Enteractinococcus fodinae: one gene and its partner. The main gene of each other region encodes a partner of the protein of the gene in region 2 in a complex. Links are inferred from orthologs where the notes say so. Each region holds a gene or a part of one and is shown on either strand. Other genes may lie near its edges. The genes, in order: hisH and hisF.

Region 1 (3,189 bases), 370 kb from region 2 along the record:
TCCGTGCTCATCACGGTGGGTGTGCGTCGAAGTTTCCGCCACAGTAGGGACCACAGCGGCGAAGACACGGATGGCTTCCAGCACCTTGAAGACATCTTTTTCATCCGCTTCTCCGGCAAGCAGTTTTTGACTGACCTTGGTCCACCGCTCGTCTTCTAGCCCATCGTCCGTGTCGAATGCGTGCAGCGGATTCTTCGAGCCGTCGATGCCCGGACCGGTGAGATCGCGGCCTTGCCAACTGGTACCGGCCGAGTCCGCGGGACGACCGAAGGCATCCCGGTTTTGGCGGGCCAGGTTGCGATCGATGGCTGCTTGAATGTGTCCGGGCAGTTGTGGTTGGTCTTTCATAAAGCCTTAGGAGTCATCGCCTGCGGGAGCGGAGGCTACATGGAGCGCTTCTTGCAAGGTAAATTGCCCGGCGTAGAGGGCTTTGCCAATGATCGCGCCTTCGATCCCTTGATCCACCATGGTAGACAGTGTGGCTATATCATCCAGCGTGGAAATGCCTCCCGAAGCGATAACGGGTTTGCCGGTGTGTTCGGCGATTTTCACCAACAGTTCGGTATTAGGGCCGGTGAGCGTACCGTCTTTGGTGATATCTGTTACGACATAGCGCGCACAGCCAGCCTCTTCCAGGTGGCCGAGCACATCCCACAGATTGCCGCCTTCTTCCACCCAGCCGCGGGTCGCGAGCTTTTCACCACGCACGTCGAGTCCGACGGCGATCTTATCCCCGTATTTTTCGATCACTTGCGCGGTCCACTCCGGGTTTTCTAACGCAGCGGTGCCAAGGTTCACACGGGTAGCTCCCATCGCCAAAGCTTCGTCGAGGGAAGCATCGTCACGTAAGCCACCGGACAGCTCAATTTTGATACCGAGTTCTCCGGTAATACGGCGAATGATTTCACGGTTGTTGCCGTGGCCGAAGGCTGCATCGAGATCGACTAGGTGCAACCATTCTGCACCGGCTTTTTGCCATCCGATCGCCGCATCGAAGGGATCACCGTAGTTTGTGGCTGTGCCGTATTCGCCCTGTACGAGTCTGACGGCTTGACCGTCTTGTACATCGACTGCGGGTAAGAGTTGTAAAGGTGTGGTCATGATTCTCCGTAACTATTCGGCCCAAGGGATGGTAAAGAATGCGGCGATGACGGCCATCACTGCCAAAATCACAAAGGCAATCCGTGTCCACACGGGAGCCTGTTGACGATGCAGGGACCAAGCGCCACCTAATAAGATGCCACCCAGCGCCAGCAACAGAGTCGACCACCAAGGCATTAGAACGATCCTAACCAATTCTTCAGCAGGGTCAGGCCTGCGCGACCTGACAATTCCGGGTGGAATTGCACGCCCGCCAGCGGCCCGTTTTCTACCGCTGCCACGAAGTCGGCATCGTGATGAGCCCATGAGACCTGTGGTGGAACCATCGCTTCGTTGCCCTGATCAAAATTCCAGTCGAGCACACCGTAAGAATGTGAAAAATAAAAGCGTTCATCGGTGAGCCCGGCGAACAGCGCGCTGTCAGCCACGGGCGTGACGTGACTCCACCCAATGTGGGGCACGGCTTTGGTCGGCAACTTCTTGACGGTGCCTGGCCATTCTCCCATGCCCTCGTGCGACCCGAACTCTTCCGAGCCGTCAAAGAGGATCTGAAATCCTACACAGACTGCCAATACCGGGCGTCCGCCGGCCACGCGCTGCCCAACCCAGCGCAGGATACTGCGATCCTGCATGGCCGCTTTACTCGCTGCGAACGCGCCATTACCTGGCAAGATCATGCCGTCAGCCTCGAGCAGTTCTTGGCCCTGGTCCGTCAAAACCACCTTGGCACCGCAGTGCTCTAGGGCGTTTGCTAACGAACCGAGGTTGCCGATGCCGTAATCAGCTATTGCGATAGTTGGAACCTTGGTTGGCACTACAGCGCACCCTTAGTGGAGGGGATGCCCTCAACGCGAGGATCTTGTTCGATGGCTTGACGCAACGCTCGGGCCAATGCCTTGAACTGCACTTCAACGATGTGGTGCGGATCGCGCCCACGCAGCAGGTCGACGTGGACGTTAATGGCCGCGTGGTGGGTGAAGGACTCGAAAACGTGCCGGGTCATGGCACCGGTGAAATGTCCACCGATGAGGTGATACACCTGCGCTTCGGATTCGCCTTCGTGAAGAAAATATGGCCGACCTGACAAATCCACCACGGCCCGTGCCAGCGCTTCATCCATCGGGATGGTGGCTTCGCCATACCGGCGGATGCCGCGTTTATCACCCAGAGCAACTTTGAACACCTCACCCAAGGTAATGGCGACGTCTTCGACCGTGTGATGGACATCTACGTGGATGTCACCGGTGGCTTGGACCGTCAGATCCATCAAGGAGTGCCGGCTCAGAGCATCCAGCATGTGATCATAAAATGGCACTCCGGTGGAAATCTTCGACGTTCCGGTACCGTCGAGGTCGAGTTCAACGTAGACATCCGATTCCGAGGTTGTTCGTTGCATCGACGCTTTTCGACCAGAAAGTAATTCTGCTGCCATAGCGGTGCGGATACTCCTTATTCGGCGGTTGTTCGGTGCAGCTCTTTATTGTAGTCGCACCATGCTGGACGAAATGTTGTTATGCGCCGATTACTTCCCGCAGCGCAACCAAAAACGCCGTGGTTTCTTCTTCTGTTCCGGCGGTGACCCGAAGATGGTGCGGGATGCCAACGTCCCGGATTAATACCCCGCGGTCTAATAAGCCCTGCCAAACAGCATGGGCATCGTCAAACCAGCCGAAGAAGACGAAGTTTGAATCCGAGATCGCAGGTTGGAGACCCATCTGCCCCAACTCTTCGACGATTCGGTCGCGTTGGGCCTTAATCTGATCCACGGTTGCCAGCAGAACGTCCACGTGTTGCAATGCAGCGTTGGCTGCTGCCTGCGTAATGGCCGACAGATGGTAAGGCAACCGCACTAGACGTAATGCATCGGTCACCTGTGCAGAAGCGGCCAAGTACCCCACCCGCGCACCAGCAAGCGCGAAGGCTTTAGACATGGTGCGAGAGATAATAAGACGTTCGCGTCCCGGTAGCAATGTCAGTGCCGAACGGGTGCCTTCCAGCGCAAATTCTTCGTACGCTTCGTCGACCACCACCATGGTATTGAATTCTTCTCCCGCCTCGTAGACGGCTTCGACCACATCGAGTCCTAGT
Region 2 (3,150 bases):
CCACCTCCAAGTCATGATGCTGGCAAAAGGTATCTCCTTGGACGACGTCTACAAACACCTTTAACGAGGAGAATCGAAGGCATAATGTTGCGCATTGCTGTGCCCAACAAGGGCTCGTTGTCTGATGCGGCTCGTGAGACACTCATCGAAGCTGGCTACCGGCAACGTCGAGATTCCAAAGAACTGGTGCTCGTAGACCCGGATAACAGTGTCGAATTTTTCTATCTGCGACCTCGAGACATCGCCATCTACGTCGCCAAAGGCTCCCTGGATGCCGGGCTGACCGGTCGCGATCTCTTCCTAGACGCCCAAGTCGGCGATGCAGCCGAAGAGTTGATGGCGCTGGGCTTTGCTCGCTCCACCTTCCACTTTGCCGCACCGGCCGGTGTTTACTCCTCGGTAGAGGAGTTAGCGGGCAAACGCATTGCGACCTCGTACGACGGATTGCTGTCAGATTATCTGCAGGATTCCGAGATTGCGACCGATCGCATCGTGCACCTGGACGGAGCCGTGGAATCCTCGGTTAAACTCGGGGTGGCAGATGCCATCGCGGATGTGGTCGAAACGGGTTCCACGCTCAAAGCGGCCGGGATGGAAATTTTGGGTGAACCCATTTTGCGTTCCGAGGCCGTCCTCATTGGTCAAACCGGTAAACACCCGCAGGGTTTGGATAAACTTATCCAGCGGCTGCACGGCGTGCTCGTCGCCCGCGAGTACGTCATGGTTGATTACGACGTGCCGCGCGAACACATGGACGCCGCCCTGAAAGTCACCCCCGGTCTGGAATCGCCAACGATCTCTCCGCTGGCCGACGATAACTGGGTGGCAGTGCGCTCCATGGCCAAGAAAAAGGACATGAACCGCATTATGGACGAGCTCTACGAAATGGGTGCCAAAGCCATTCTGGCCTCAGCAATTCACGCCATTCGCCTATAACAATCAACCGCGAGGAATATTATGAGCACTGCAATTCGCGTCATCCCATGCCTGGATGTCAATAACGGCCGCGTCGTCAAAGGCGTCAACTTCGAAAACCTGCGTGACGCCGGGGACCCAGTGGAACTCGCTCATCGTTATAACGCCGCCGGTGCCGACGAACTCACTTTCCTCGACGTCACTGCGACCACCGAAAATCGTGACACCACCTACGATTTGGTCAACCGCACCGCCAAACAGGCCTTCATTCCTTTGACGGTCGGTGGTGGGATTCGCAGCGTGGACCACGTAGAGAACTTGTTGCGCAACGGTGCCGACAAAGTATCTGTTAGCTCCGCTGCCGTCACGAACCCAGAGCTCATCAATGACATCGCCCGTCGTTGGGGAGCCCAAGTCCTCGTGTTGTCGCTGGATGCCCGCTCCAATGCACAGATGCCATCCGGTTATGAAGTGATGATCAAGGGCGGTCAAGAAGGCACCGGAAAAGACGCTATCGAATGGGTCCAAGAAGCAGAAGAACGCGGTGTCGGGGAAATCTTGATCAACTCGATCGATGCTGATGGTACCCGCGACGGGTTTGATCTGGAAATGATCCGCGCAATCCGCCAGGCTGTCGGCGTACCACTGATTGCCTCCGGCGGAGCGGGGGAGCCGGCTCATTTCCCGCCCGCCATCGAAGCCGGTGCCAACGCTGTGCTGGCCGCGTCACTGTTCCACTACGGCCCAGATGACATGATTGCGCAAGTCAAAGACGCCATCGAAGCCGCCGGATACCCGGTCCGTCGCTAACCGGGTACCGACTACGGTCGGTCAATGAGTACTAAGGCGTGGTCTGGCCGGCCGAGTGCGTGTAACACCAGCTCGCCGGCCGGGCCCGTCACAAATGTTTGATCCGTCCCGCGTTTCGCCACGATACGTTCACCATTCGTTCGAATGAGCACATACCCGGTTTTTGCATTGGCATAGTATCTTCGGGCATGCTCGCGCAGCTGCTCAAACAGCGCATCAGCATACTCATCGGTCAGCTTGCGCGGCGCCCAGCGGGCCTGTGCACGGCGAATATCTTCGGTGTGCACAAAAAAATGTAACAGCATGCTTTCAGTCTCTTGGCGACGCTGGGTCACGCTACGACGCAATCGGGACAACAACGATTGACGCGGAGCTGCAGGGGGCTCTTCGGGCCCGTCGGCGATATTTCGGACGAGATTATAAAAAGCTTTGCGTGACGAGGACTCTTCGCCCAGCTGCTGGATGGCGGTATTGCGGGCTGCAGCACCGTTGCCAAGCTCGCGTTCAGTGACTCGATGCGGGTTTTCACGCAAATAAACTGCAGCTGCCAAATGCTGAGTCTGCCATTGCTCCACGAGCGTCGGCTCATTCGGTCCCGCAGCGTACAGCGCCGCTACCAGAGCAGCGCGCGATGCGGCAACGAAGTCATCGCCGTCGTAATTCATGGAGCCCGCAGATATGTTTGTCACATATGTGAAATTATCACGTGTTGATCAGTGGCAACAGGAGACAAGCCGCTCTAGACTGGATCCATCATGAACAATTCCAAAGTTTCACTGCCCGAATCCGATCTTGACCCTGAAATCGCGGCTCGGCTGAAACGCAATAGTGATGGATTAGTCCCCGCCATCGTCCAAGACGCCGACACTCTCGAAGTTCTCATGTTGGGCTGGATGAACGATCAGGCACTGCATATGACTTTGACAACCGGGCGCGCCTGGTACTGGTCTCGCTCCCGAGCCGATTACTGGCGCAAGGGTGACACCTCCGGCAATACGCAACACGTCGTGGCGGTATCGTTGGACTGCGACCACGATGCTCTGTTGGTGACCGTCCGCCAGCACGGTCCCGCTTGCCACACCGGCACCCGCACGTGCTTTACCGACCGACAACTGATCGTCACCGGAACCCAAGAGACCCCTGACACCACGAAAGGCCACGATGCGTGATATTGGCCCCGTGTTTCCGACTCGAGAAACATTTCGCGAACTTGCCGCTGCAGACCACAAGGTCATCCCCGTCACCACGAAAGTCTTGCCCGACGCGTTAACTCCCGTGGGGATATACCGTCGGCTCGCCAACGATGCACCCGGCACGTTTCTCTTGGAATCTGCCGGTCAAGATGGCAATTGGTCACGCTACTCATTTATTGGGGCAGGCACCGCCGCTACCTTGACCGAGCACAACGGTCAGGCGGTCTGGCAA

What was found.
Region 1: the proteins of hisF (region 2) and hisH are in contact, whole or in part, in a crystal structure (PDB 6RU0), measured with the Thermotoga maritima proteins. The link is inferred for Enteractinococcus fodinae from one-to-one orthologs. Residues at the interface, in WP_004080486.1 of Thermotoga maritima: Met1, Leu2, Ala3, Arg5, Ser40, Glu41, Asp45, Glu46, Ala70, Glu71, Ile73, Asp74, Ile75, Pro76, Phe77, Asp98, Lys99, Ser122, Gln123, Glu161, Thr195, Leu196, Asn247, Arg249, Glu251; in WP_004080484.1 of Thermotoga maritima: Asn15, Arg18, Arg22, Arg117, Leu118, Pro119, His120, Met121, Gly122, Trp123, Asn124, Asn134, Gly135, Tyr136, Tyr138, Val140, Tyr158, Glu180, Lys181, Ser182, Ser183, Lys184, Ile185.

Annotation. Positions count from the first base shown.
Region 1 is NZ_JAVDYJ010000001.1:1,779,177-1,782,365, forward strand. What follows is about bases 98-2,962. They hold hisH (imidazole glycerol phosphate synthase subunit HisH), read right to left. Parts: upstream 1,917-2,962; coding sequence 1,278-1,916; downstream 98-1,277. Other genes in these bases: J2S62_RS08250 (SseB family protein), read right to left, coding at 98-348; priA (bifunctional 1-(5-phosphoribosyl)-5-((5-phosphoribosylamino)methylideneamino)imidazole-4-carboxamide isomerase/phosphoribosylanthranilate isomerase PriA), read right to left, coding at 355-1,101; J2S62_RS08260 (hypothetical protein), read right to left, coding at 1,114-1,278; hisB (imidazoleglycerol-phosphate dehydratase HisB), read right to left, coding at 1,916-2,533; J2S62_RS08275 (histidinol-phosphate transaminase), read right to left, coding at 2,613-2,962. In the rest of the region: more of J2S62_RS08250, read right to left, coding at 1-97; more of J2S62_RS08275, read right to left, coding at 2,963-3,189. UniProt on the Escherichia coli protein: IGPS catalyzes the conversion of PRFAR and glutamine to IGP, AICAR and glutamate. The HisH subunit catalyzes the hydrolysis of glutamine to glutamate and ammonia as part of the synthesis of IGP and AICAR.
Region 2 is NZ_JAVDYJ010000001.1:1,406,765-1,409,914, forward strand. What follows is about bases 16-2,841. They hold hisF (imidazole glycerol phosphate synthase subunit HisF), read left to right. Parts: upstream 16-957; coding sequence 958-1,725; downstream 1,726-2,841. Other genes in these bases: J2S62_RS06630 (phosphoribosyl-ATP diphosphatase), read left to right, coding at 16-64; hisG (ATP phosphoribosyltransferase), read left to right, coding at 85-936; J2S62_RS06645 (maleylpyruvate isomerase family mycothiol-dependent enzyme), read right to left, coding at 1,737-2,414; hisI (phosphoribosyl-AMP cyclohydrolase), read left to right, coding at 2,481-2,841. Outside these bases: more of J2S62_RS06630, read left to right, coding at 1-15; more of hisI, read left to right, coding at 2,842-2,894; J2S62_RS06655 (chorismate-binding protein), read left to right, coding at 2,887-3,150.